DNA from 3 places in the Parageobacillus caldoxylosilyticus genome. Region 2 is predicted to be linked to each of the others. Evidence: riboswitches for the same ligand, from Rfam matches in the RefSeq annotation. Region 2 holds a riboswitch; each other region holds the start of a gene.

Region 1 (9,786 bases), 1.9 Mb from region 2:
CTTGAATATATACCGTTTGCAGCGGAACATCGACTTCGACATTTTTCGGCACGTAGACAAACACGCCTCCATTTAACAACGCCGCATGCAATGCTGTTAAACGATGTTCGTCTACTTTGACGCCGTCTTTCATCAAATATTTTTGCAGCAGCTCTCCATGTTCGCGCGCCGCGGTGAAAATATCGGTGAAAATGACTCCTTTTGCTCTCAAGTCATCCGATAAAGATAGATACGCAGGAGTATGGTCGCGCTGCACATATAGGTTTTTTGTTTCCTCTCCTGCTTCAATCAGCGCTTTTACCGGCTCAGGCAATTCGTCTAACGAAGCATATGGCGCGCTTTCAACAACATGATTGGCAAATTGGGTGAAATTCCATTTGTCGATTTTCGTTTTATCCGGATTCGGCAGCGGCAGCTCTTCTGCTTTGGCAAGAGCTTGTAAGCGAAGCTGTAACAGCCAGTCCGGTTCACCGCGCCCGCTAGAAAACGCGCGCACATATTGTTGGTCGAATGGTATTTTTGTTTCTGTCGTCATAATACTCCTCCTAACGCTTACGCTTCTTGCTCAACCGTTTCGTCTTCGATGCCAAGTTCTTTTTTAATCCAATCGTATCCTTCCGCCTCAAGACGTTGTGCCAGTTCTGGGCCGCCGGATTTCACAATGCGCCCTTGCATCATGACATGCACATAATCCGGTGTAATGTAGTTTAATAAGCGCTGATAGTGCGTAATGATCAGACAGCCAAATTCGCTGCTGCGCATTTCATTAATGCCTTTGGCAACAATTTTTAACGCGTCAATGTCAAGACCGGAGTCAATCTCGTCCAAAATCGCGATTTTCGGCTCGAGCATCATTAATTGTAAAATTTCGTTGCGTTTTTTCTCCCCGCCCGAGAATCCTTCGTTCAAATAACGATGCGCCATATCTGGATTCATTTCCAAGAACGCCATTTTTTCATCCAACTTGCGGATAAACTTCATTAATGAAATTTCATTGCCTTCGCCAAGACGGGCATTAATGGCGGCACGCAGAAAATCAGCGTTCGTTACCCCGCTAATTTCGCTTGGATATTGCATCGCCAAAAACAGCCCAGCGCGCGCTCTTTCATCCACTTCCATTTCTAGCACGTTTTGCCCGTCCAATGTAATGCTGCCTTGTGTTACTTCATATTTTGGATGTCCCATAATCGCGGACGATAACGTCGATTTTCCTGTCCCGTTCGGACCCATGATTGCGTGAATTTCTCCGCCTTTTACTTCCAGATTCACGCCTTTTAAAATTTCTTTTCCTTCTACCGATACGTGAAGATCTTTGATCGTCAACACTGCCATGCAGAATACCTCCAATTTTCGCTGAAAATTGTATATATCAGTGTACCACTGATTTTCTTGCCTTTCATTCTCATTTTATTCTCATTACAATCTTATAACAAATGAAAAGTATTAGCAACCTTTTGGGCACAATCTCACTATGTTCATAGTGAAAATTATTATAATGGCAATTGCGTATTATTTTACACGAACAGCGTATTATTTGCGTGCCATCAACTTAGATCGGAAAAATTTACGTCACTAACAAATTTTTCAGACGCTATAAAAAAGACTCCTATGTCGGAGTCTTTTAATGGGTTTGAGATAATTCACGAATGCATTCTTGTACTAGCGTTACCGCTTGGCTCATCGCCGCGCCGCCGGCAAATGCAGCCGCTACCCCACACGCTTCTAAAATTTCTTGTTCCGAAGCCCCTTCGTCTAAACAGCCTTTCGTATGGTAAATCGTGCAATATTCATCTTGCGTAGCAAGGCTGATTCCCAAAGCAATAAGCTGTTTTTCTTTTTTTGATAACGCGCCGGCTTCAAAACAAGCTTCGGTGAAAGCATTGAAGCTGCTAGCAATTTCGGGGAGTTTCTGCGTAAACACGCCAATTCCCTCTTTATAATGGCGAAGAGCCGCTTCAACCGACGTATGTTGTTGCTGGTTCACTCCTTAACACCTCTTTCCATAATTATATCGGTGTTAGTATGCGTCAACTACCCAACGGCTAAACCTTGGGCTTGCAGCTAGCCTAATTGGCTGCCGCGTTCGGCTGGTTGACCGCAGCCCTGCGGATATTTTCCGCAGCCACGTTGTCGGCAGGGGCAGCGTACCCACAAGCGCGACAACAAAACTGATCCCTTGACGGCCTGTTTCTTTGGCAACATGTCCGCAAATCGGACAGGTGCGGGAAGTATTCTTCGGATGAACCAATACCACCCGAACGTCAGCGATCGCTGCTTTATACTCCATAAACTTTCTCAACTGATAAAAAGACCGAGAAGAGTGTTGACGACGCTGTTGCTAGTAGCAAAGCCGATGGATTTTCGTTTTGGAAAAGGTTCTGGAGCGAAAAGCAATCTCGCTAATATAGTTGCAAGCTTGGTTAAACCGTTTCATCGTTTCCAGCAACGCATGGAAATTGTTCAGGGGTTGGCGCTAATTTTATCTTGAGAGTGCAGAGCATTCTTCATTCACCTGCTTTTCTAAATTCATTATACTTATATTGAATAAATAATTCAGTATATATTGAAAATAAGAAAAATCCGCCTTCCTCCCACAGCTAAAGCCGTGGGCTTCCGGCGGGTGTTCTCATGAAGGAAAAAGGAATTAAAATATAGACGAATGGAAGGGAAACAAATGGGAAAATGGATTTCCATGTTCCTCATGATGATTATCATCTCTATCTTGTTATTTTTCTTGGTAGGGGCATTGTTGGAAGACGCTCAACCAACCGATATTGTTACCATCGTTATTTCGCTTCAATGCTCTTTGATCATTACGCTGCTGATCGCCATTCTCGAAAAGCTGCCAAAAAAGAAATAACGGAAGCGAATCGCTTCCGTTATTTTATTGTGCCGCTGGAATGACAGCGCCTTTATATTCTTTTTTAATAAAGTCTTGAATTTCTTTCGACTGCAACACTTCGACAAGCGTTTTAATTTCTTTGCGGTTTTCATCGCCTTTACGTACAGCGATAATATTGACATATGGGTTGTTTTTCGGCGACTCGACAGCAATCGGGTCTTTTGCAGGGTCCAAGCCAGCATCTAGCGCATAGTTCGCGTTAATCACGACCGCATCGCCTTCGCCGTTTTTATAAATTTGCGGCAGCATTCCCGCATCAACATCTGTTTTAAATTTTAAATGTTTCGGATTCTCGACAATGTCTTTCACTGTTGCTTTTGTTTTGTCCACGCCGTCTTTTAACTTAATCAATCCTTTTTCTTGCAGCATCGATAAAATGCGGCCATGGTCGGCAACCGAGTTGCTCATGATGATCGTCGCACCGTCTGGCAATTCTTCAAGGCTTTTATATTTTTTCGAATAAACGCCGATTGGCTCAATATGAATGCCGCCAGCGTTGACAAAGTCATATCCGTGTTCTTTTTTCTGCGCTTCTAAATACGGAATGTGTTGGAAATAGTTCGCGTCAATTTCTTTATCCGCCAACGCTTTGTTTGGCAATACATAATCTTGGAATGTAACAATTTTTAAATCAATGCCTTTTTCTTTTAAAATTGGTTTTGCTTTTTCTAAAATTTCGGCATGCGGAACATTGGAAGCTCCAACGACTAATTTTGTTAATTTCCCTTCTTTTTTGCCACCATCAGCGTTGTTATTGCCTCCGCATGCTGCCAATGCCAACACAAGAACGACGGCAAATAATGCACTAATCCATTTTTTCATATCGATTTCCCCCTTTTTATCGTTTATCTATTTTGGAAGTGACAAAGTCACCAATAAACTGAATGACAAAGACAATTACTAAAACTAGAACGGTAGCGACAAACGTGACATCGTTATGACTGCGCTGGAATCCTTCTAAATAGGCTAAGTTTCCAAGACCGCCGGCACCAACAACCCCTGCCATCGCCGTATATCCGACTAAAGCAATCGCCGTTACAGTAATTCCAGACACAAGCGCAGGCAGTGACTCTGGAAGCAGCACTTTCCAAATAATCGTTGCCGTCGATGCCCCCATCGCTTTCGCGGCTTCAATGACGCCTTTATCAATTTCACGGAGCGCAATTTCCACCATTCTCGCGTAAAATGGCGCTGCTCCGATAATCAAAGCCGGCAATGCCGCGTTGGCGCCAAGCATTGTTCCGACAACGAATTTCGTAAACGGGATTAACAAAATAATTAAGATAATAAATGGAATGGAACGGAAAACATTAACAATAGCAGCAATGATCATATTCACCAGGCGGTTCTCCCAGAGGTTTCCCTTTGACGTTAAAAATAAAAGCAGTCCAAGAATCGTTCCCAATATAAATGTCGCCACAACGGCGACGCCTGTCATATAAAGCGTCTCAACCGTAGCCGCCCAAATCATATCCCATTCTACGTTCGGCAAGAGGTTAGCGAGCATCCGTAATCACCTCCACTGCCACTTGCTGCTGGCGAATATAATCGATCGCGCGGGCCACTTCCTCTTTTTCCCCATCCATATGAACAAACAGCACACCGTAGGCGCCTTGATGAGTTTGTGAAATTTTCCCTTGTAAAATATTTGCATCCACTTGAAACTGACGCACAACATTGGCAATCAGCGGCTGTTCCGCAGCCTCTCCGACGAACGTCAATTGGATAACCGTTCCGTTCGGATATTTATCGAGCAGATGGGTAATCGTTTCTTTTGTTTCCTCCGGTTCAACAACCTGTTGCACAAACCGTTTCGTAATCTCTTGTTTTGGCTGCCGGAACACTTGCAGCACTTCGCCTTGCTCGACAATTTTTCCGTTCTCCATCACTGCGACGCGATCGCAAATTTTACGAATCACATGCATTTCATGGGTAATTAATACGATCGTCAATCCTAAACGTTTATTAATATCCACCAAAAGCTCCAAAATGGAATCGGTTGTCTGCGGGTCTAGCGCGGATGTCGCCTCATCGCACAATAACACTTTTGGATTGTTTGCTAACGCACGCGCGATGCCAACGCGCTGCTTTTGCCCGCCGCTCAGCTGTGACGGGTAAGCATGTTCTCTTCCTTGCAGCCCGACAAGCTGAATTAGCTCATCGACCCGCTTTTTCCGCGTTTCTTTCGGAATACCAGCAATTTCTAAAGGAAATGCAATATTTTCATGAACGGTTCTTGACCATAATAAATTAAAATGCTGGAAAATCATCCCGATTTCCTGGCGAGCCTTTCGCAATTCTTTTCCTTTAATATTAGCCATATCCCGTCCGGCAACAATGACTTTACCGCTTGTCGGTTTTTCCAATCCGTTAAGAAGACGGATGAGCGAGCTTTTCCCCGCGCCGCTATATCCGATAATTCCAAAAATTTCCCCTTCCTTAATTTGCAAAGAAACATTGTCGACTGCGGTGATCGACCCGCTTGCCGCTTCATATATTTTTGTCACATTTTCCAACGTAATCATGCACATTTTCACCTTCCTTCATCTAGCAGGCGGCTCGTTCCAAAAAGAAAACCTTTCTGCTCGAAGAGAACAGAAAGGTAATCATTACCATTCCGTCTCTTATCTCCCAAAGCAGATGCTTTGTGTGAATTGGCACCATTTCAGCGTATATGCTGACGGTTGCCGGGCTTCATTGGGCACATCCCTCCACCTCTCTTGATAAGAGCGCAACAATCATATTATTCAATTACAAATCTTCAATTAATTACAAATTAATTTACGAATGTGATTGTATCATCTTATGTCGAATCATGTCAACAAAAAAAATTTTTCTCCCATATTTTTCGGCAATCTTACTTTTATGATGAAACGGAAATATTCAAAGTAATCCACGTCGCAGCGGCAATGGTCTGCCCTAAATCCTCAATTCATTCATTGATGTTTTCCAATCCCAACAGACGACCAAATCCTCTGTTCCCCCCTTGATTTGTAATAAAAACTCTCTCTTGTCAGGGAGAGAAGGGGGACATGTTTTTGATCTTTTCGAGCCGTCTAGGTTCCTGGAATTAGCACCGTGTTAGGAAAATCAATTGCGGGATTGCACTGGGCAGCCTCTCCGCTTCTTGTAATCAAAGTTTTTTCTGAATGGCAGCACTATTTTCTGCGCCTATGAATTTTTTGCATAGGAAATTATGTGAAACATTATTTAACAAACATATCGATATGGCTTGGCTAAGTGAAGCAATGACTCCAACAATAACATATGCCGGAAACTTCCGGAAATACACACTTCTTTCAGGCGAATTTGCTGCTGCAATTTCATCCTTCCGCTTAATAGCGATTCCAATGCTTCTTTTGACCCGCGCACCGTTAATACCCGACGCTCGTCTACTTCCGCTTTTGGGCTGATTTGATGTTTTGAAATGGCCACGACTGCTGTTTCCGTTTCGCACTCAAAGCGAACGTACAGCTCTTCTTCCGGTAAAATCGGCAATAGATGATTTAATGTTTGCATTCGTTCGGCAAGTTGGCTGACTAGTTCACGCATATTCATTTTATCCGCCTCCCCTTTGTTTCATTTATTTCCATATGAGCGAAAATAATCCTTTAGAAAAAGCTCGACAAATCATTTAGAAAAAGAACAAAATTCCCGTCATTTCCCAAGAAATATGTCAAATGGAGGCAAAATAACTGCTGTTTTCAACGCGAGCGCCAAACACATCATGGGGGAGGGGAATCGTTCACAAATCGTCGATGAACTAGTCTATCTTTGGATTCAAAAAATCTAATGGCTGTTCGGCAACATCTCTTTTATTGTTTCATGCAAATAAGGAACAGAATGAAACGCATACCACTTTTTGACGATATTACCACGTTGAAATAAAAGAAGGCATGGAACGCTTTCAATTTTCCATGCAACCGCCCGCTTCGGTATATAATTAATATCCGTCTGGTAAAACGGAAGAAACGGAAACAATTCCTCGACTACTTCCAGCATCCGTTTGGCAAGCTGACAAGTGCCGCACATCGGCGTATATAAATAAAGGCAAACTACCTCTTCGTTGCGAATGACTTCATCGATTTCAAACGGCTCTATTTTTTTCATTGCCTATTCACCTTTTCAATAAATAATTCATATGCACATCAAAATTCGCACGCAATAATACTTGCGCAATATGCCAATTTGGCGCGGCTGCCACTTCGCGGTAGGCACGGTCAATATAAATATGTTCCGCTTCTGGAAACTCGCGGCGAAACTGCTTGCGTAATTTTTCGCCTGCTTCATCGGCATCGACTAATATATAAACGTCTTTATAATAAAGCTCGTCAATCAGCTCCTCCAGCCTGGCATCGCTGATTGTCCCGTTGGTGCAAATAATTTCCACCGGCTCATTTAGAATATTGGCGATTTTTTGTTTGTCAGAGCGTCCTTCGACAATAATCACTTTTTCGATTTCCGTCATAAACAATCACCCAAAAGTAAATGTCGTTGTACTATTATTTATATGACAACGGCGGCCATGGTTTCCGTCGCAGAAACGGGCGGGCGCCGCTTCATGAACCGCATCTTATAAAAACAAGAAGAAAGCAACGGCAGCACACCGTTGCTTTTAGCACCAACCAGCCTCACCGTCGCAATCGACATACTTTTGATCTGGCTCAACGGTGACGGTCATTTCCTTATAAATTTGTCCATTTTTCTGTTCATATCCACTTTTTAACTGCAACAAATGGCTTGCTTGTGAAAAAGGAAGATGGCCAATTTGCTCATTCCCCACATATAGTTCAACCGAATCACCGTTTATTTTGCCTATCACGCGATCGGTGATGTTGACTTGTCTTGTTTCTAATGCCATAGGAGCACCCCTTTTTGTCCATTCAGTTATGTATAGGGTGTCCATCCTTTTTATGATTCATGGCAGGAAGGTTTAACCTTCTTTTACCATTGCTTCATATTGCTCTGCTGTTAATAAATTATCGATCTCGCTCATATCTTTCGGCTCGACGACAATCATCCATGCTTTTTCATATGGGGATTCATTGACATACTCTGGATTGTCGTTTAATTCTTCATTGACTTCAACGACTTTGCCGCTGATCGGCGCATAAAGCTCGGACACCGTTTTGACCGATTCCACGCTGCCAAATGGCTCATTGGCGGTAATTTCCGTTCCTACTTCCGGAAGTTCGACAAACACGATATCTCCTAGTTCGGATTGCGCAAAATCCGTAATGCCGATGCGCACTTTGTCTCCTTCTACACGCACCCACTCATGTTCTTCTGAATAGCGTAATTCTTTCGGTGTATTCATGCTCGCATCCCTCCATATTGACAAAAAATATGCTCTTTTTCATCATAACCAATTTTACCAAAAAACTCACTGAATTCGTCTCATTCGTTGAAAAATTTTTCATATTGTTCCTCTTGGAACCCGACAAGGACATGATTCCCATCGGTTAAAATCGGCCGTTTGATCAACATGCCATCTGAGGCAAGTATTTCAAGAAGCTCTTCCTCGGAAGCGGTATTCACTTTTTCTTTTAACCCTAACTGCCGGTATTTCATACCACTTGTATTGAAAAATTTTTTCAACGGCAGCCCGCTTTTGCGATAAAGCTCTGTCAATTCCGCTTTTGTCGGGGGATTTTCGACGATATGCACTGCTTGTACGTCGATTCCATGTTCGTCAAGCCATTTTTTTGCTTTCCGGCACGTGCCGCATTTTGGATACCAATAAAACGTGAACGCCATCTTCACCCATCCTTTATATGCAAAGTACCAGGACAAGCCTGGTACTTTCCATTATTACACAATATAACGTTCGGCTTCAATGAGCGCGGCTGCGGCTTCGCGTTTTTTCGCAATGATGTTGATTGGCATGTAGCGTGTCAACTTTCGCAAAGCGGACAGCATCATGCGCAATGCGTCGCCTTCTTCCACGGCAATGAGCGTTTCTTTTGCATGGGCTTCGATTTCATTGAACGCTTCTTGGCAAAAGATTTGCGTATAAAGGATTTTTTGTTTGTTTTTCTCTTCTCCAGAGTTTTTGATCGCTTTTTCCGTGCGAAGCACCGCCGATTCCATCGCGTAAATATTCGCAACAATATCCGCAATATTGACTAAAATTTCTTGCTCTTCTTCGAGTTTCGGGCCGAATTTTTGTGCTGCCAATCCTGCCGCCATGAGCGCAATTTTTTTCGCGTTGCGCACTAAATATTTTTCTTGTTCAAGCACGCCGTCGCCGACTTCTTCTGGCGCGAGCATCATTAATTCTTCCTGCAGCTGCTGCGCTTTTTGCAAAAGCGGCAACTCGCCTTTCATCGCTTTTTTCAAATACATTCCTGGAACGAGCAGACGGTTGATTTCATTTGTCCCTTCGAAAATGCGGTTAATGCGGGAATCGCGATAGGCGCGTTCAATTTCATATTCTTGCATAAATCCGTAGCCGCCGTGGATTTGTACGCCTTCGTCCACGATATAATCCAATGTTTCCGTCGCAAAGAATTTATTCAGCGAACATTCAATCGCATATTCGGCAATCGATTTGGCGATTTCTTTTCCGTCTTTTGCTTTTTCTTTATCCAAAAGACTCATCCGCTCATCAAATAGACCGACTGTACGATAAACAGAGCTTTCGGTTGCGTACAAACGGGAAGCCATCGTCGCGAATTTTTCTTGCGTTAACGTAAATTGCGAAATTGGCCGTTTAAATTGCTGGCGCTGATTTGCGTATTGAAGCGTAATTTCAAGCGCCCGTTTCGCGCCGCCAACCGCGCCGACGCCAAGTTTATAACGCCCGATATTAAGAATGTTAAACGCAATCACATGTCCCTTGCCGACTTCGCCAAGCAAGTTTTCTTTCGGAACAGGAACATCCT
Region 2 (9,786 bases):
CCGCCACGAAAACAAGTCGGTTAACAGGCCTGTTAAAATCCGTCCAGCCATGCCGCCGATGCTCGTTCCGCTAATATAGAGGCCCATTACTTTTCCGATTCCGGCCGGATGAAATTCCTCGGCGACGTAGGCCATCGCCAGAGACGGGATGCCCGCGGCTGTCATGCCAAGGAACGTGCGTGCAATGACAAGGGAAATAAAGTTCGGGCTAAACGCCATGGCCATCGCCAGTATCGATGTCAGCAGCATGGACATCATCATCACATTCTTTTTGCCGATGCGGTCGGATAAACTAGCCGCTATGAGCATCATTACCGCTAACGTTCCGGTAGACGCGGACACCGTTAAGCTGGCGGACGCGGCGGAAACGTGAAATTCTTTCGCGAAAATCGGCAACAGCGGCTGTGTCGTGTATAAAATCGCAAAGGTGACAAACCCGCCGAAAAATAGGGCCAAACTTGCTTTTATGTATTCGGTGCTGCCTTTTTCGATGTACGTCAATGTTTCTCGCCTCTTTTATTTCGTTTATTGTTATATTCTTACTATAACTCTTTTAGACGGAAGACGTCCATGTCCTGAAATGCCATCGAAAATCATGAAAACAAACACGCCGCAATCAGACGGCGTGTTTGCATCATTGTTACTGTTTTCGTTCCAGCATCCATTTTGGTTTTCCGAATCCTTTAAATTCTTTGTCAATCACTTCTTCGAACTCTTTCGATTCGACAGCTTCTTTCATATCTTTGACAAATGGTTTATTTAAATCTTTTGTGTTGACAACGATGCGGTTGCGATAGTCATCAGGCATGTTTTCTAGTGCAAGGGCATCCATTAAATTCATTTTTGCGGCTAAGGCAAAGTTGCCCGGAACAGCGGCCAAATCGACGCTTTCCACGGTACGCGGCAATTGGCCAGCTTCAATCGGCTTAAATTTAAGGTGTTTTACATTTTCTTTTATATCTTTTTCCGAAACGGTGAGCGGATTGACTGATGGATCGAGCTTAATTAATTTTTTGTCTTGCAAGATTAAAAGCGCTCTTGCCAAGTTGGTTGGATCGTTTGGAATCGCAATTTCACTTCCATCTTTAATTTCATCGAGCGATTTAAATTTCTTCGAGTAAATTCCCATTGGTGCCGTTGGAACGATAATCACTTCGGAAAGATCGAGGTGATGCTCTTTTGCGAAGTTTTCCATGTAAATTTTATGCTGGAATAAATTAGCGTCTAGATCGCCGTTGGCTAGCGCCAAGTTTGGCTGAATATAGTCGCTGAATTCGACTACTTTTACTTTGTATCCTTTCTTTTCCAATATCGGTTTAATCGCTTTATTGACCATGTCGCTGTAAGGGCCGGAAGTCGCTCCGATCGTTAGCTCTTTTTTCTCTGGAGTGCCGGAAGCTGTTTCCTTGCCCGCGCATGCGGCAAGAAGCCCAATGGAAAGCAAGAAAACGAGAAAGATCGATAGTTTTTTCATGATAAAGTCCCCCTTAGTAGTTTATATTTTAACGACCTCACCGCTTATCGACCAAGCGGGCAATGCGGTCGCCGACAAACTGAATGATTTGGACAAGACAAATTAAAATGACGATCGTTGTAATCATAACGGTATTGTCGTAGCGGTAATATCCGAAGCGAATGGCAAGGTCGCCGATGCCGCCGCCGCCGACAATGCCAGCCATGGCCGAATATCCAACTAAACTAATCGTTGTAATGGTAATTCCATGCACAATGCCAGGGCGTGCCTCAGGCAGCAGCACATCTTTGATAATCATCCACGGTGTCGCCCCGACGGCAACCGCCGCTTCAATCACCCCTTTTTCGATTTCCCGCAACGATGTTTCTACAATTCTTGCAAAAAACGGAACGGCAGCGACCGACAAGGATACGGACGCGGCGGTAGGTCCGATCGTTGTTCCGGTAATCAGTTTCGTAAGCGGCAGCAGCCCGACGAGCAGGATGACAAACGGTATCGAGCGAATCATATTGACGATAAAGCCAAGGACGGATTTGACCACTGTGTTCTCCAAAAACAGACCGCGGTCGGTGACGAATAGGAGAATTCCCAGCGGCAAACCGGCAAGGACCGCGACGAAAAGGGAAATCGCCACCATATAAATCGTCTCTAAAAACGCTTTGTTCAGTTCGGGAATTAAGTCGATCAGCGCATCAAGCAGCATGTGCAATCACTTCCAATCCGTTCGTTCTTTGCGAAATGTAGTGAATGGCCCGCTCGATTTCTTCCGGTTCGCCGGTCAGCTCCATGACAAAAATTCCAAGCGGCATCTCTTGGATATACTCGATTTTTCCATGCAAAATATTGCCTTTTACTTTAAAGGATTGCAGCATATCAGAAACAATCGCTTCCTCGGCGGTCTTCCCTTTGAATTGGATCTTGACAATCGTTCCTGTCCGCTTCTGCAGCAGATGATCAGGGAGTTCAAACCGCAATACACTGTTGATAAAGGACTTCGTTAGTTCTTCTTTCGGATTTGTAAAAATGTCATATACGGTTCCTAATTCGATGATTTTCCCGTTTTGCATGACGGCGACGCGGTCGCATATATCCTTGACCACTTCCATTTCATGCGTAATCAGCACAATCGTAATGCCAAGTTCACGGTTGATTTTTTTCAACAGCGCCAAAATCGATTTCGTTGTACTTGGGTCGAGTGCCGATGTTGCTTCGTCGCACAAGAGGACGGTCGGGTCGTTGGCAAGCGCCCGCGCGATGCCAACCCGCTGCTTTTGCCCGCCGCTTAGCTGGAAAGGATACGCGTCCCGTTTATCGGAAAGCCCGACCATTTCAAGCAATTCATTGACTCTTTTTTCAATTTCTTCTTTTGGCTTTTTTGCCGCTTTTAAGGCAAAGGCGACATTTTCAAACACTGTTTTGGAGCTGACAAGATAAAAGTGCTGAAAAATCATGCCGATTTTTAAACGGGCTTGCCGCAGCTGTTTGTTGTTCAATGTCGTTAAATCGACACCATCGATGATGACTTGGCCAGATGTTGGGCGTTCCAAAAGATTTAAGCAGCGCAGCAACGAGCTTTTGCCGGCGCCGCTATAGCCGATAATTCCAAAGATCTCCCCGTCTTGAATGGTTAAGGATACGTTGTCGACGCCGACAACTTGCTTTTTTTTCGTGGAATAGATTTTTGTTACATTTTTTATTTCAATCATCACTTCTTCCCTCCCGATCTATTTGCGGAGTTTTAGTAATTCTGAAAAACTATTGTATATTAAGAAGTGTTGCTTCTTTGTTTTTCCTGGAGCTGAAAAAACAAAAACGCCCCTTTCATTCAGAAAGAGGCATCGGTATGTAAATTACCCGACTTATCTTTCAGAATGAAAGCCATTCTGCAGGAATTGGCACCGTTCCCTAAAAGGGAGGTTGCCGGACGTCATTGGGCCTGTTCCCTCGGTCACTCTTGATAAGCGGTTCGTTGTATGCAATTTTTACATTCATCATAATTCCAAAAAAGCCGGTTGTCAATATTGGTTTTGGCGATGACGGGATAAGACAACGCTTACATCATTGTTATACCGCAAAAAAATTTTTTCGCAGGTGTTTTCCTCTTTCGTGGAGAACAAATTAATGAAACGGGACAAAATACATATTTAATAGGTGAGGTGAGCAGAATGCATATCGTTACAGCCGCAGAAATGTACGAAATCGACCGCGACACAATTGAACAAATCGGCATCAGCGCCGATTCCTTAATGGAAAACGCCGGGCAGTCGCTGTTTCATGTGCTGCGCGAACGCATTCCCCGTTCGGCCCGGGTAGCGGTGCTAGCGGGAACAGGGAATAACGGCGGTGACGGATTTGTCGTCGCAAGAATGTTGAAAAGCTACGGATATGATGCTGATTTATGGCTTATTCCGCCGAAAGAAAAGATAAAAGGGGCGGCGAAAACGGCGCTTGAGGTGTATGAGCGTTCCGGATATGACTGGAAACCATATGCGGGAAATGAACAAGCGTTTGCCACGCACATTTTACAATACGATGTCATCATTGACGCCTTGCTTGGCATTGGCATCAAAGGGGAGGTGCGTCCGCCGTATAAAGAGATCATTGAGCTTGTCAACCGCTCCCGCGCTATTGTCTATGCGATCGATATCCCAAGCGGAACGCCAGCGGATGGGGGAGAGGCAGAAACAGCGGTTCGCGCCGATGTCACGATCACGATTCAATGCCCGAAATTAGGGGCGTATACTTTTCCGACAGCAGATTATTACGGTGAACTGCTCCTTATCGATATCGGCATTCCGCCGCTTGCCGTCAAGCGGAATGCCGCGCCCCGCTTTGTATGGAAAGAGGACGACGTCGTGCGGACGCTGCCAAAACGAAAACGATCGTCTCATAAAGGAACACATGGAAAATTGTTGGTTGTTGGCGGTTCTCGCGCGATGACAGGAGCGATTACGTTAACAGCCAAAGCGGCGCTGCGAAGCGGAGCGGGATTATTGACGATGGCGGTGCCGGATGACATTTATTCCGTTGTCGCCAACCGTGTTCCGGAAGCGATGTACTATCCTTGCCCGGCGCGGGACGGGGCGTTTTCCGGCGCCATGGATGTATCGGCGCTTGATATCGATGCGATCGCCATCGGTCCGGGGCTTGGCCGTACGGATGGTGTCCGCGAACTTGTTTCCAACATCGTGCAGAAGCCAGTGCCGCTTGTTATTGACGCGGATGCGCTGTTTTTCTGGAACGAGTACGCCGCGCTGATCCATGAACGAAAAGCAGCAACGGTGGTCACCCCGCATCCCGGAGAAATGGCGCGCATGCTCAATCTATCGATCCGTGACATCGAAGGTGATCGGTTTGGCACATCGAAGCGTCTAGCGATGGAGTACGGTATCTACGTCGTGTTGAAAGGACCTTATACGATTGTGACAACGCCAGACGGTTCGCAATACGTCAACACGACCGGAAATCCAGCCTTGGCGAAAGGCGGAAGCGGCGATGTGCTGACGGGTATGGTTTCCGCGTTTCTTATGCAGCATCATTCTGTACAAGAAGCCATTAGCAATGCTGTCTGGGTTCATGGAAAAACCGCCGATATGCTTGTAGCACGCAGCCATTCACAATGGGATGTGCTCGCTGGCGATTTGATCGAAGCAATTCCGGCAGTGCTTTCGTATGTGCAGGAGAAACAAAGGGGGGATATGGGGTGAAAAATGGGAGATGGTGGTGGGACATGTAATGATGGGAATCGGTGCTTTTTTGCTTTGGGGGGAGTGTTGACCTTGGCGAAGCATACGCCAATCATTGGCTTCGCGAAAGCGGGGGACATGCGGACGCGGATACTTATCATATTATCTTATCCGAAGCGATTCGTATGTATCGCTCGGCAGGGGCAATTTTATTCGCCATTGGGATATGGTTTCTGCGTAAAGAAGCGATGCGCTAGAGTATAGAAGCGCATCGCTTTTCTTTTTATCGTAGGGAGTAGCTCAAATCTCCCATACCCGTTTTAGTTCGCGAATTCCGGCGCGGATGCCCTCCTCGCTCATCCCTCCAAAGCCTAGCAAAATATAAGAAGGCGGTGTTCCATCGTTTCCAAACCAATATTTCGCTGCCGAATAGACGAAAATGCCCGCTTTTTCTGCTTTTTGCACCAGTTCGTTGGCGTTTTTGTCTTTTATTTTTACAAGAAGATGGAGTCCCGCTTTGTCACCGATGATCGTTGCTTGATCACCGAAGTATTCGCGAATCGCTTCGATGAGCGCTTGCCGTTTTTTTGCGTAGATGGTGCGCATGCGGCGGATATGGCGTTCAAAATGGCCTTCACGCATAAATCGGGCGAGCGCTTTTTGAATGATAATAGGGACGGTTTGATGATAGTTGGCACAGCGTTCATGAAACCGCGCCAGCAAACTTTGCGGCAACACCACAAAGCTTGTGCGGATGGCAGGAGTAAACACTTTCGAAAACGTGCCGACGTAAATGACGCGATCTTCCGTATCGAGCGCTTTTAACGCAGGGACTGGTTTGCTCCCGTAGCGGAATTCGCTATCGTAATCGTCTTCGATTATCAATCCGTTAGACTGTTGCGTCCATTTCAGCAGCTTTTGCCGCTTGCCGATCGGCAGCACCATCCCAAGCGGCAATTGGTGGGAGGGGGTGACATAGACAAGTTTGGCGTTTGTTGTTTGCAGCTGGTCGATGTTTAGCCCATCTTCTTCCAGTTCAATTGGGAGAATAGAAAAATGGTGATTTTGAAACACGGTGCGAATGACATCATAACAAGGATTTTCTAAAGCGACCGCATCGTGACGAAAATCGAACAGCTGGCATAAGACGCCAATCAGTTGTGGCGTGCCAGAGCCAATAACGATTTGCTCAGCCGAACAGCGAATGCCGCGTGTGTAGTACAAATAGTGTTGAATTTCCTCGCGCAAGCCGATATCTCCTTGACGATCGCCATACCATAGTAATTCACTTTGCTCCGAATCCATCGCTGCAAGAAGACATTTCCGCCATGTTTTCATTGGAAAATGGGCAAGGTCAATATGACCGTAGCGAAAGTTATAGCGAATTTGCTTGCTTTTCGGAGCCTTCACGAGTACATCTGGTTGGAAAACAAATGATTGGAGAGGCTCTTCCAGTTCTTTGACAATAAACCCTACGCGCGGTTTGCTTTCGATATATCCTTCGGCAAGAAGCTGCTGGTATGCGGCTTCGACGGTATTTTTGCTGATGGCTAAATGTTGGGAAAGCGCGCGAATCGATGGGAGTTTGCTTCCTTTTTGGAGATGGCCGTTTGCAATTTCCTCTTTTATATACGTATACACCTGCATGTAAAGCGGTGTACGGTTTGTTGGATCGAGAATGGGCTGCAATTCCACTACATTTTCCTCCTCTGACCCTTCTTTTTTCTTGCATTCTGTCCCTGTTCATCAGGTCAGTTTTTCTCTATGATTCAATTATATCACCATGAAGGAGGAGAAATGGATGAGAAGAGACATGTTGGGGTGCAAAGACGAGCAAAAAATCAACCGGTTTTTACAGGAAGCGTTGACCGGCTTTTTAGGTCTGGCAGATGGTGGTGAGCCGTATGTCGTGCCGCTGAATTTCGTATGGTGGAACGGTTGTGTATATGTCCATGGAGCGGAAGAAGGGAGAAAAATCGATATCATCCAGCGCAATCCGCGCGTTTGCTTTACCGTTAGTGAACATATAGGGACAATGGTGCATCCAGTGCCAGCCAAAACAAGCACCGCTTATATGAGTGTTATGTTGTTTGGCAAAGCCGAGATTGTTTCCGATTTAGACGAAGCGACCGATGCGCTTAGGCAGCTGCTTGGCAAATATGTGCCCGGCTATTTTCACCGTCCGTTGTCACAGCAACATGTGGCGTCATACCGTTCATCCATGGGCAGCGCCGCCGTTGTCATCAAAATCATTCCTAACCTTATTACAGCGAAAGAAAAACCGTTAGAGGAAGATCGCTGGTTTTATAAAGGAAGAACCGTGCGGGACGATGCCGGCAGGATTTTTTGATGAAATGATAGATAGAAAATTTTGTTTATTTTTATTATAATGAATATACCATTCATTTTATGGAATATATGTTTCATTATATGGAACAAAAGGAGAGCAAGATGAATAAAACAGTCGTTAAAACGATGGAAATATTAAAACTGTTCATTGACCATGAGCGGCTTACGCTGCAGGAAATGGTCGAATTATTGCAAATGCCAAAAACGTCGGTCTATCGGATGGCGCAATCGTTAGTAGAGCTCGGTTTTTTACACAAAACTAATGATTATTATCAGCTCGGTTTAACATTGTTGTCGTTTGGCATGCTCGTTGCGGAACGGCTAGATCTCCGGCAAATCGCGCTTCCGATTATGCAGCAGCTGAAAGAAGACACGAAGGAAGCAGTCAATTTAGTCATTCGTGACGGCGATGAAGCAATTTATATTGAGAAAGTCGATACATCGGAACCGGTGCGCGTGTATACGAAAGTCGGGCGGCGTGCTCCGTTATACGCCGGGGCGTGTCCTCGCATCTTGCTTACGTTTATGGAACGAGATGAACAACAGCGCTACATCGACCGTGTTCAGTTGGTGAAGATTGCAAAAAATACAATTGTCCAGCGGGACACATTGCGGGATAGGATTGAACAAGACCGAAAGCGGCAATATACGGTCAGTTATTCGGAATTAGAAGATTATTCAGCCGCGATTGCGGTGCCGATTTTCAATCATGAAGGAAAAGCGGCAGCAGGATTAAGTGTCGCTGGCCCGGAACATCGGTTTTCACCGGAAGCGATCGAACGAATGGTTCCAATGCTAAAGCAGGCTGCCCAGCAAATTTCCACCCAGCTCGGTTTTTCAAGGAAGGGATGACAATGGATTATATGATGTTTCCGTTAAGTGAATATGCGGTGACGATTCGTTTTTCCACGAAAGTAGATGAAGCAGTGAATGACTACGTTCATCGTGTCGCCGTTTTTTTAGAACAACAGAAAAAGGATGGGATTTTTGATATTGTCCCAACATTTTCCTCAGTGACGGTGTATTACGATCCGCTTGTCGTTGGAAACTACGAGGAAATGTGCGAGTGGCTTCGAACAGAGCTCGAGCGTGTCGAACAGGTGGAAGCGCCGCCATCACGAACCGTTGTCATTCCTGTTTGTTACGGTGGAGAGTTTGGTCCTGATTTAGAAGAAGTCGCCCGCTTTCACGGGATGACGGAAGAAGAAGTCATTGCCATTCATGCGCAAGGGCGCTATCGCGTTTATATGATTGGCTTTTCTCCCGGTTTTGCCTATTTAGGCGGACTGTCGCCTAAAATTGCGACACCGCGCCGCGCCACACCAAGGACACGCGTTCCTGCCGGGTCTGTCGGGATTGCCGGCAGCCAGACCGGGGTGTATCCGTTGGCGACGCCGGGCGGATGGCAAATCATCGGGAGAACGCCGCTTGCTTTATTCCGCCCGGAGCATGACGAGCCGAGTCTGCTTAGAGCGGGGGATATAGTGCAATTCCGTCCGATTACCGAAGACGAATATCGAATGTGGAGCGATCAGCATGATTGAAATCATCCATAGCGGATTTTTTACAACCGTGCAAGATCAAGGACGCGTCGGCTACCGCAAAGCCGGGGTGCCGGCCGGCGGAGCGATGGATTCGCTGGCCAGCCGCCTTGCCAATCTTCTCGTTGGCAATGATGAGAACGAAGCGGTGTTGGAAATGACGATGAACGGCCCAACGCTGCGTTTTGCAACAGACGCCGTCATCGCCATTTGCGGAGGGGAATTTTTCTGTACGTTAAACGAACGGCCTGTATCGATGTGGAGGCCGCTCACCGTGCGGCGCGGCGATGTGCTGGCCATCGGAGCGTGTCAAAAGGGATATCGCGGCTATATCGCGTTTGCCGGCGGATTGGACCTTCCGCTCGTGATGAACAGCCGTTCGACATATGTGCAAGCAGCAATTGGTGGCTTACATGGAAAACCGTTGCAAAAAGGCGATATATTATCGCTGCGTTCGCGGGCGATGGCTGTGCCAAACATTCCAATCCGTTGGGGCATCGCCTTTTCCGCCAGAAATTACATAGATGGAAAGAAGAAAGTAATTCGTGCCGCAGCAGGACCGGAGTACAGCACGTTTACTGCCGAAAGCCGCGCACAATTTTTTTCTCTCGCTTATGAAGTAACGCCCCAGTCGGACCGCATGGGCTACCGTCTGCAAGGACAAGTGCTTAGGCGAAAAGATAATACCGAGATGATTTCGGAAGCGGTTGCGTTTGGAACGGTGCAAGTGCCCGCA
Region 3 (9,786 bases), 660 kb from region 2:
TTTTTGCATGAGTTTAAATCTAGAGAAAGCGAAATTGTTGAATCTGTCATTTCAGCAGTTCATCGCCAAAGAAGATGTTGATGATTTTGTCCGCCTGCTTGCCGAGCTGAAAGAAAAAGGAACGGCAAAAGGGGAGCTGTCGCTTATCCGTTTGGACGGCACGGTCAAAATGTTTGAGCTGACAACGACATCCAATGTATATAGCGGTTTTTATATGGCAATTATGCGCGATGTGACCGATCGGAAAAACATGGAGATTAAACTGCAAAAAAGCGAAGAAAGGTTTCGCGCCATTTTCGAGCAGGCGCACGAGGCGATTTTAATATGGGATGACTATGGGTATATTTTGAATGCCAACCGTGCCGCAAGCCGGACGTTCGAACTGCCGCTGAATTTGCTTGTGCGGAAAAATCTGCTTGATTTCCTTGACCATAACGATGAAAAAGTAAAGCGCATTTTTGCAGAGTTTCGCAAAAATGGAGAAATCCGCGATGAACTGACGTTTCATATGCCTAACGGAGAAGACAAGCAGCTGGAATTTACGATGAAAAAAGGGGCAATAGATGGATATCATTTGACGATTTTCCGCAACGTGACGGAACGAAGAAAAATAGAAAGGGAACTGCGCGAAAGCGAGCAAAAATTCCGCAGCATTTTTGACCATGCGATGGATGGAATATTGTTATGGGGCCAAGGGTATCGTATTTTGGACGTAAACCCGATTGCCTGCGAAATATTCCAAGCGGGGAAAGAACAACTGCTTCACCGGCCGATTACAGAATTTATACCGGAAAAGGCGCGCAAGCATTTCCGTAAGTTGATTCAACAAAGCGAGCGTGTTGGCGAAGCGTATGCCGAGGTCGACTTTTCCAATGATGGCAAGCAGAAAATTATCGAATTTGCACTCAAAAAGGAAATCATCCCTGGCGTTGGAATGATGATGCTCCGCGATATTACCGAAAGAAAGGAGATGGAGCTGCAGCTAAGAAAATCAGATACCTTGAATGTAGTGGGAGAACTGGCCGCAGGCATTGCTCATGAAATCCGCAATCCAATGACAGCGCTGAAAGGATTTATTCAGTTATTGCAAGGAAGCATTAAAGAAGATTATTCGATGTATTTTAACGTCATTATGTCTGAATTAAAACGGATTGAATCCATTATTACCGAATTTCTCGTTCTTGCCAAGCCACAGGCGATTCAATACCAGCAAAACGACATATGCAAAATCATGCAGGATACGATCGATTTAATCAACGTGCAAGCGATGATGCACAGCGTGCAGATTATCGCGGATTTCGCCCCGCAGCTCCCGCCTATTTATTGCGAGCCAAACCAACTAAAGCAAGTGTTTATCAATATATTAAAAAATGCGATTGAAGTGATGCCAAAAGGCGGAGATGTTACCGTTCGCATCCGGCAGAGCGACGACAACCACATTCGCATTTCCATTACTGACCAAGGATGCGGCATTCCGCAAGATAAAATTAAAAAGCTCGGCGAGCCGTTTTATACCACAAAAGAACGCGGTACTGGACTAGGATTGATGGTTAGCTATAAAATCATAGAGGAACACCAAGGAAAAATTGATGTAGAAAGCGAAGTTGGCGTCGGTACAACATTCCATATTACCCTCCCGATCAAAAGAGTAGAGAAAGAGGACGATCATGATGAAATTTGAATTCAGCATCTATCCATCTGATTTGCTCGGAAATATCTATGTCGTTTCCGACGGTGAAGCGATCGTCAGTGTCCAGCTGTTTGAGGAAGATTGGCGCGAGCTTTGCCAGCAATATGAAATGATAAAAAGCCGTTCTTCCTTATTAGAAAATGCTGTCTCACAGCTCGATGAATATTTTCGGGGCAGACGGAAAACGTTTAACCTGCCTTTGAAATGGAAAGGAACGGATTTTCAAGAACAAGTATGGCAGGCGCTTTGTGAAATTCCGTACGGAACGACGGTTAGCTACAGTGATATTGCGAGTAAAATCGGCCGCCCTAAAGCGGTGCGGGCGGTAGGACAAGCAAACCGAGCCAACGAGCTGGCCATTGTCGTTCCTTGCCATCGGGTGATCGGAAAAAACCGTGCGCTGACGGGATACGCTGGCTGCCGCATCGATGTCAAGGCGAAGCTGCTCAAGCTCGAGCAACGGTATAGTATGACAGAAAAAAACTAGAAGCTGCGGTCCGCTTCTAGTTTTTTATGCGCATGAATGAAACATTCCTATTTTTTTTGTATATGCGATAAAGCGAGCGCTCCTACTAAAATAACCCCTTTAATAATATCCTGAGCGTAATATGGAACGTTCATCATCGTCAATCCGTTGAGCAAAACCCCCATTAGAATCGAGCCAAACAGCGTGCCGATGACATTCGGCTTTCCGGCGCCAAATACAGAAAAGCCGATATATGCGGCCGCTACGCCGTCCATTAAAAAGGAAGCTCCGGCCGATACTTGCCCGGTTCCGATGCGAGAGGCGAGAACAATGCCGCCAAGCGCCGCGAAAAACCCGCTGATGACATATGCATACGTGCGATAGCGGTTGACAGGAATACCCGAAAGCCGTGCTGCTTCAAGATTTTCCCCCGTCATATAAAACAATCTCCCTGGTTTGGTGTACGTCAAAAACAAATGGGAAGCAATGACAATGATTAACATAAGCAAAACGGAAAACGGAATGCCGAACACTTCCCCTTGACCGATAAATAAAAAGGAAGGAATAAATTTGCCTGGCGCCGTTCCTCCGTCTGGAAGCGGCATGTCGTTGTAAATGGAAAATCCTTTCGTATATGTCAGCTGCACACCGTTAATCGCGTACATCGTTGCCAGTGTAGCCAATAAATCCGGCAATTTTAATTTCACAATTAATAACGAGTTTAACAAGCCGACGGCAATTCCCAGTAAAAGCGGAACAAGCAAAGTAACGAGAATTTCCTGGCGGTATAATACGAGCGCCGCGGCGCTGGCGATGGTTGCCAGGCTGACGGTCGAGCCGACGGATAAATCAAATCCATCGACAATAAGGGAAAACGTAATGCCAATCGCAACGAGCGTGACGATGGAAATCGAGCGCAAAATATCGCTGAAATTTTCGTACGTAAAAAAGCGGTCTTGCGTGATGCCAAAATAGGCGATGACAACGAGAATGGCAAGCAATGTGCCATGTTTATATAAAAATTCAAGAAGAGATGGCGCTTGCTTTTTCTTGGCGACCGAAACGGCTGGCTGTGCCATCCATCTCACCTCCGCTGCAGTAATAAATGAGTTGTTCATAGGTGATGTCATGGGCGGGCACGCGTTTGATCAGCTTGCCGTCCACCATGATGTAAATCGTATCGGCAATATCAAGCAGTTCTTGAAATTCGCTTGTTAAATACAAAATCGCTTTCCCTTCGTCGGCAAGGGAACGGATGATTGAAAATACTTCTTGCTTGGCGTTGATGTCAATTCCTTTTGTCGGTTCGTCAAAAATGAATATGCGCGCATCGGTTTTTAACCATTTCCCGATCACGACTTTTTGCTGGTTGCCGCCGCTTAATTGCCGCACGCTCGTCGACAGGAAAGGCGGATGAATTTGCAAGGAATCGACAAGCTGTTTGGCAACGGATGTTTCTTTTTTTTGCCGCACCCACAGCCATTTCGTTAATGAAGATAGTAGCCGGACGGTAAGATTGGTGCGAACTGGTTCCTGAAGAAAAAGTCCTTGTTTTCTCCGTTCTTCCGGAATTAAGCAAATGCCGGCCGCAATCGCCTCTTTTGGGGAAGCAAATGCATAACGTTTTCCGTCGATCCACCATTCGCCGGTTGTTTTGCTGCTGGCAATTAAACTTTCCGCCAGCTCCGTTTTTCCCGCTCCGACAAGTCCGGCGATGCCAACAATTTCCCCTTTATGAACGTAGAGGTCGACCGTTGTATTTGTTTTAGCGATATGAAGCTGTTTCACTTCAAAAAGACGATCATCCCCGTATGTGCGGGTTTCCCTTTGCGCCGTTGTGTAAGAGCGTCCTACCATATAGCGGATCATTTCTTCTAGAGAAAGAGAGGCAACATCGCCATGGTGGACGACGTTCCCATCGCGCAAAATCGTGACGCGGTCGCAAATTTCTTTAATTTCCTTTAATTTGTGAGAAATATAGATAAAGGAAACGCCTTGCGCTTTAAGTTCATTGATAATCGTAAACAGCCGCTTTGTTTCCGTCTCGCTCAGCGCGGCGGTCGGCTCATCCAAAATGATGTAGCGTGCTGAAGAAGACAGGACTTTTGCCAGAACAATCAGCTGTTTTTCATGCAGGGAACATTCGCGAATGAGTTTGGCCGGCGAAATCGACAGGCCGACTCGGCGCAACAGCTCTGCAGCCCGTTCTTTTTGTTGTTTCCATGAAAGCAGTGGCTTTTGTTTTGTCTTTGCGATCTCATCGGCGGCAATATTTTCATAGACAGTCAAGGCGGGAAAGAGAGCCGTATCGACTTCCTGAACCACTAAACCAATGCCCGCCTTTTTGGCATCAGCAGGCGAGGAAAACTGCTGCTCTTTCCCATCAATGGTAATCGTACCTTGATCAGGGGAAAGATCGCCTGCCAGAATTTTCATTAATGTGCTTTTGCCGGCGCCATTCATCCCTAAAAGGGCGTGAACTTCCCCAGGTTGAACATGGAGGCTCACGCCGTTTAATACGTTGATAGTTCCAAACGATTTATAAATATGATTCATATAAAGACCGCTCATTTGTTCTTCACCTGTGCTTCCAGCGTTTTCATCCAAGGGGAAACCGCCACATTCGACTGTCCCCATCCGGCGATGTATTGGTGAAGGTCTTTCATTGACACTTGTTGGTTAGGCAAATCGGATCGTTTGACTAAATGCGGTTCTAGCGAATAAATGTTTGGCGTTCTTTCCCCGGCGATTTTTTGATAAGCAAAGCGGACTTGAACGCGGCCGACTTCCGCCGGGTCTGTTGCGGTCGTAGCGACCCACGGGCTGTTTGGTTTTTGCATTATTTGCAAATCTTCATCGCTTAAATCGATGCCATATACTTTAATTTCATTGCGTCCTGCTTGCTCGATCGCTCGCGTTGCGCCTTTGGCAAATTCGTCCCAAGTCGCAAACACCGCATCAATATCGCCTTTATTCGGATATTTTTTCAAAATCGCTTCCATTTGCGTTTGCGTGTCCAAGGCGGTATTGGCGCTGGCTGTACCGAATTTCGCCACTTCTTTGATGTTCGGATAGCGTTTTTTAAACGCATCGTAAATCACATGGCGCCGCTCCATCGGTGTAAATCCGCCGACCCAAATCGTGACGATGTTTCCTTCGCCGTTTAAGTCTTCGGCCAACGTTTTTAACGTCTTCCAGGCGAGGCTGTAGTCGTCTTGGTCAATGACCGTTACGCCTGGGATGTTTAAATCGTTGTCAAACGCGACGACAGGAATGCCTTTCGCGACCGCCTTTTTCACCGGTCCTTCGAGCGCATCCGCCCGGCCATGGTCTAATAGAATCGCATCAACGTTTTGCGTAATCGCTGTTTCGACATAAGAAGCCATTTTCGTTAAATCGTTGTCCGCATTGTAAATTTGCACTTCGCCGCCAAATTTTTGCACTTGTTCTTTTACCCCGGCGATATATTGCGAAGAAAAGGTGCCAATCGACATTTGCATAATGGCGGCGATTTTAATCGGTTTCTTTAATTTATCAGGGATTTCTGCTTGTTCGGTTGCCGCCGCCGTCGTTTCGGCCGTTTTCTCAGCCGTGCCGTTTTCTTGTTTGGCCGGTTTCGGACTGACGGCATCTTGTTCGTTCATGCAGCCGCTAAGGATGACGATAGCGGAAAAAAGAAGTGCCAATAAATAGTTAAGTCTAAATCGCTTCATGCTGTTCCCCCTTTGCAAATAGTGCTGGAAGTTCCGTTTCATAATTGCCGCGAATGATGCCTTGTTCGGTAATGATAGCCGTAATGAGATGGTGCGGCGTAACGTCAAAGGCCGGATTATAGACGTTTACTCCTTCCGGGGCGATCGGCGTTCCGGCGATATGTGTCACTTCCTCTGGTTTGCGTTCCTCGATTGGAATTTCTTCTCCTGTTTTTGTCGCTAAATCGATCGTTGACAGCGGCGCGGCTACATAAAACGGAATGCCGAATGCTTTAGCCAGCAAGGCAAGGCCAAACGTGCCAATTTTATTGGCTGTATCGCCGTTGGCGGCAATGCGGTCGGCGCCGACGATGACGGCGGTAATGTTTTTCGCCTTGATCGTTTGTGCCGCCATATTATCGGTAATAAGCGTCACATCTACGCCAGCCTGCATTAATTCCCACGTCGTCAATCTTGCCCCTTGCAGGACAGGGCGTGTTTCCGACGCGTACACGTGCAGATTCATTCCTTTTTCTTTCGCCAAATAAAACGGGGCAAGCGCCGTGCCGTAACGGGCGGTGGCGATCGATCCGGCGTTGCAAATCGTTAAAATGCGGTCGCCGTTTTGAAACAAGGAAAGCGCATGTTCCCCGATTCGCCGGCAAACGTCCTCATCTTCAATTTGAATACGAATCGCTTCATGGACGAGCGTTGTTTTTGCTTCATTGACAGAGGAAGCATGGGCGATGCTGGCAACAAGGCGGTCCAGCGCCCAAAACAGATTGACTGCTGTTGGCCGGGCGCTTGCTAAGTAGTCACGGTCTTTTTGCAACTGTTTTTTAAAATGTTCCAGTGATTCTGTTTCATATTGCTGGGCGGCAAGCGCGAGGCCGTAAGCGGCGGCAATGCCGATTGCCGGGGCGCCGCGCACTTTCAGCGACGCAATCGCCTCCCAAACGTCTTCAATATTTTCCAATCGCAAATATTCCGTCACTAACGGCAGCTTTTGTTGATTTAAAATCGTAATATGCGTGTCGTTCCATTCTACAGAGCGTGGGATTGCGAATGGTTCTGCCATATGGTTCTTCCTTTCATTGTGTTAATTCGTTGGTGCTAGCACTGTTTGTGCGAAAAGAGAACGAATTTCTTTGATGCTAGATAATGTTTCACGTCGCAAGATAAGGCTTCTGCCAAGGCGAAGCGCGTGGCGTTTTGCTTGCAAACGTTCCTCTTTATTTTCGATGCCGTCCAGGTCGGCGACATGTGCCAAGCCAATTGTGCGGCGGATCACTTCGCAGCCGGCAAAGCCGATCGCATCGACAAAGGTATGATGCAGCACCTCTTCTAATAGTCCTTTCGTTTTCGCATACGGTTCGACATTGTGCGTATGCCAAAGTTCAGAAAAGACGGTTGTAAATACTTTCCATGTGTTGTCAATATGAGCAAATAACGGCTCTTGCTGCGATTCTGGGCGGGACAACGCATTTAACAGCAAGTTTGCGAAAAACTGGCCGATGTCAAATCCAAATGGACCGTAAAACGCAAACTCTGGATCAATGATTTTCGTTTCTTTGTCGCTGGCGAAAATGCTGCCTGTGTGCAAGTCACCGTGAATGAGCGCATCCCCTTCGGTTAAAAACTTGCGCTTTAATTTGGCAACCTCTAAGTGAAGTTTGTCATCGTTCCAAAGCGATTCGACATCGTCGCGCAGTTCTTCTTCAAAGTTGTTCGTTTCATGATTAAAAAACGGATCGGTAAATACAAGATCTTCCGTGATTTTGCACAGTTCCGGATTGACAAAGCTTTGCGCCAGCTGTTTTTTTTCTTGCTGATTCATGCCGAAATCCGACGTGTAAAATAACGTTTTTGCGATAAATTCGCCGATATGCTGAGATAGAAGCGGATATGTTTTCCCTTCAATCAAGCCTTTGCGGGCAATTTGCAAACGCGACAAGTCTTCCATCACGGTAATGGCTAAAGATTCATCGGAATAGTAAACTTTTGGTACATATTGCGGCGCATAGCCGGCAAATGTGCGCAGCGCATTGCTTTCGATTACCGCGCGTTTTAAGGTGAGCGGCCAGCTTTCCCCAACGACTTTCGCATATGGAAGGGCTTGTTTGATGATAATCCCTTTTTTCGCTTCTTTATCGACGATGCGGAAAACGAGATTAAGGTTACCGTCCCCGATTTCCCGGCAGACAAGCGGCGCTCCTTCGCGGAAGAGGCCGAGGCGCACGGCTAAAGAAATGGCTCCTTGTTCTGTTAATGGTTCATAAACGGATGAATGTGAGATCGACATTGGAATAAAATCCCCCTTCAGCAAATAAATTAAAAAGCCTCTTTCTGCATAGAAAGAGGCTTGAAGATTCCAAGTCTTCGCACCTCTTATCTTCCAGAAAGAACAAGTCTTTCTGTTGGACTTAGCACCGTGCCCTGCGGAAGATGAAACTTCCGGCGCCGAAAAAAACGTGCGCCCTATCTCACGATAGTATTACGGTCGGTTGCTGGGCTTCATTGGGCCAATTCCCTCAGCCAACTCTTGATAAGAGTATTTTCAGTATATTCATTTTTCGAATTTTTGCTTATGTTAGAAAATATTTGTGCGTTTGATTCGAATCATACACGCTGACGAATTCATTTGTCAATACTTTTTTTAAAATTTTTTTCTGCCGTCTGATAATATTCGGGACGGCGATCGGCAAAAATCGGGATGCGCGCCCGCACTTCCTGCACTTTTTGCAAATCGATTTGCGCGGTGAGTGCGCAAGGCTCCTCGCCCGCCTCGGCAATGATTTCTCCCCATGGATCGATGATCATGGAATGGCCGGCAAACACGTTGTTCGGGTCGCTGCCGGCGCGGTTGCAAGCGACGACATAGCATTGATTTTCAATGGCGCGCGCCGCAAGCAGCGTGCGCCAATGGGCAAGGCGGGGGAGCGGCCACTGGGCAACGACAAACAGCACTTCCGCCCCCTGGACCGCATGGACGCGGATCCATTCCGGAAAGCGGATGTCATAGCAAATGACACCGGCGCATAAGGTGTTTTCGAGCGTAAATAAACCGGTATCCTCCCCAGGCTGGAGGTAAAGATGCTCATCCATCAACTGAAAGAGGTGCAGTTTGCTGTATTCGCCAACGACCGTGCCGTTTCGGTCGACGACATACATCGTGTTTGTCACGCCTTTTGCCGTTTTTTTGGCGACTGAACCGGCGACAAGATGGACGCGGTACGATTTTGCCAGTTTTGTCATGAACGTTTTCGCGCGTTCGCCATTTTCATCGGCGATTTCATCGAGACGAGTTAAGTCATAGCCAGTCGTCCATAGTTCAGGAAGAACGATGACATCCGGACGTTCTTTTGCAATTTTTTCTATTTCTCTTTCTACAACCTGTTCGTTTTCGTGCGGACTGCCGAAGACAATATCCAGCTGCAGGCAGGCAATTTTTAATGTCATTCGTGTTCACCTCGAAAAAATTTACTTTACATTTTGATTTTTACGATATATGATGTTGCACTAGAATTTCAAGAAATTTTTGAGAAGGTGTTAAGCATGACAAAACAATTTCCGTTATCCGACCTGTTAGAAGGGCTTCCAAAGCAGTTTTTCGCCTCATTAGTCGCGAAAGTAGCCAAAAAAATCGCGGAAGGATACGATGTCATCAATTTAGGACAAGGAAATCCGGATCAGCCGACACCGCCGCATATCGTCGAAGCGATGCAAAAGGCGGTGGCAAACCCGAAATATCACAAATATTCGCCGTTTCAAGGGTATTCTTTTTTGAAACAGGCGGTTGCCGAGTTTTACGAACGGGAATACGGCGTGACCGTTGACCCCGAAAAAGAAGTCGCCATTTTGTTCGGCGGTAAAGCGGGGCTTGTCGAGATTCCGCAATGCCTCGTGAATCCTGGTGATATCGTGCTCGTTCCTGACCC

The links. Region 2 has a riboswitch for S-adenosylmethionine ahead of BV455_RS01195 (methionine ABC transporter ATP-binding protein). Riboswitches for the same ligand answer to the same signal wherever they lie in the genome.
Region 1: it holds a riboswitch for S-adenosylmethionine, as region 2 does, so the genes downstream of both, BV455_RS11455 (methionine ABC transporter ATP-binding protein) here and BV455_RS01195 (methionine ABC transporter ATP-binding protein) in region 2, are expected to answer to the same signal.
Region 3: it holds a riboswitch for S-adenosylmethionine, as region 2 does, so the genes downstream of both, mtnK (S-methyl-5-thioribose kinase) here and BV455_RS01195 (methionine ABC transporter ATP-binding protein) in region 2, are expected to answer to the same signal.

What each region holds. Positions count from the first base shown of each region.
Region 1 covers NZ_CP040553.1:2,264,275-2,274,060, reverse strand. The annotation lists gene sufD (Fe-S cluster assembly protein SufD) at 1-535, opposite strand, end outside; gene sufC (Fe-S cluster assembly ATPase SufC) at 553-1,332, opposite strand; gene BV455_RS11480 (carboxymuconolactone decarboxylase family protein) at 1,622-1,984, opposite strand; gene BV455_RS20395 (zinc ribbon domain-containing protein) at 2,018-2,287, opposite strand; gene BV455_RS11470 (hypothetical protein) at 2,675-2,860, shown strand; gene BV455_RS11465 (MetQ/NlpA family ABC transporter substrate-binding protein) at 2,885-3,724, opposite strand; gene BV455_RS11460 (methionine ABC transporter permease) at 3,741-4,409, opposite strand; gene BV455_RS11455 (methionine ABC transporter ATP-binding protein) at 4,399-5,427, opposite strand; SAM riboswitch class I at 5,524-5,632, opposite strand; gene BV455_RS11450 (SCP2 sterol-binding domain-containing protein) at 6,113-6,460, opposite strand; gene BV455_RS11445 (thioredoxin family protein) at 6,692-7,012, opposite strand; gene BV455_RS11440 (toprim domain-containing protein) at 7,020-7,370, opposite strand; gene BV455_RS11435 (YusG family protein) at 7,518-7,763, opposite strand; gene gcvH (glycine cleavage system protein GcvH) at 7,836-8,219, opposite strand; gene BV455_RS11425 (arsenate reductase family protein) at 8,300-8,659, opposite strand; gene BV455_RS11420 (acyl-CoA dehydrogenase family protein) at 8,714-9,786, opposite strand, start outside.
Region 2 covers NZ_CP040553.1:211,570-221,355, reverse strand. The annotation lists gene BV455_RS01210 (MFS transporter) at 1-501, opposite strand, end outside; gene BV455_RS01205 (MetQ/NlpA family ABC transporter substrate-binding protein) at 641-1,474, opposite strand; gene BV455_RS01200 (methionine ABC transporter permease) at 1,512-2,177, opposite strand; gene BV455_RS01195 (methionine ABC transporter ATP-binding protein) at 2,167-3,180, opposite strand; SAM riboswitch class I at 3,331-3,438, opposite strand; gene BV455_RS01190 (NAD(P)H-hydrate dehydratase) at 3,640-5,181, shown strand; gene BV455_RS01185 (hypothetical protein) at 5,223-5,417, shown strand; gene pdxR (MocR-like pyridoxine biosynthesis transcription factor PdxR) at 5,461-6,855, opposite strand; gene BV455_RS01175 (pyridoxamine 5'-phosphate oxidase family protein) at 6,962-7,510, shown strand; gene BV455_RS01170 (IclR family transcriptional regulator) at 7,612-8,361, shown strand; gene pxpB (5-oxoprolinase subunit PxpB) at 8,364-9,053, shown strand; gene BV455_RS01160 (5-oxoprolinase subunit C family protein) at 9,046-9,786, shown strand, end outside.
Region 3 covers NZ_CP040553.1:870,237-880,022, reverse strand. The annotation lists gene BV455_RS04470 (PAS domain-containing sensor histidine kinase) at 1-1,681, shown strand, start outside; gene BV455_RS04465 (methylated-DNA--[protein]-cysteine S-methyltransferase) at 1,671-2,177, shown strand; gene BV455_RS04460 (ABC transporter permease) at 2,225-3,235, opposite strand; gene BV455_RS04455 (sugar ABC transporter ATP-binding protein) at 3,180-4,727, opposite strand; gene BV455_RS04450 (sugar ABC transporter substrate-binding protein) at 4,724-5,869, opposite strand; gene mtnA (S-methyl-5-thioribose-1-phosphate isomerase) at 5,856-6,926, opposite strand; gene mtnK (S-methyl-5-thioribose kinase) at 6,948-8,150, opposite strand; SAM riboswitch class I at 8,234-8,400, opposite strand; gene BV455_RS04435 (carbon-nitrogen family hydrolase) at 8,486-9,307, opposite strand; gene BV455_RS04430 (pyridoxal phosphate-dependent aminotransferase) at 9,404-9,786, shown strand, end outside.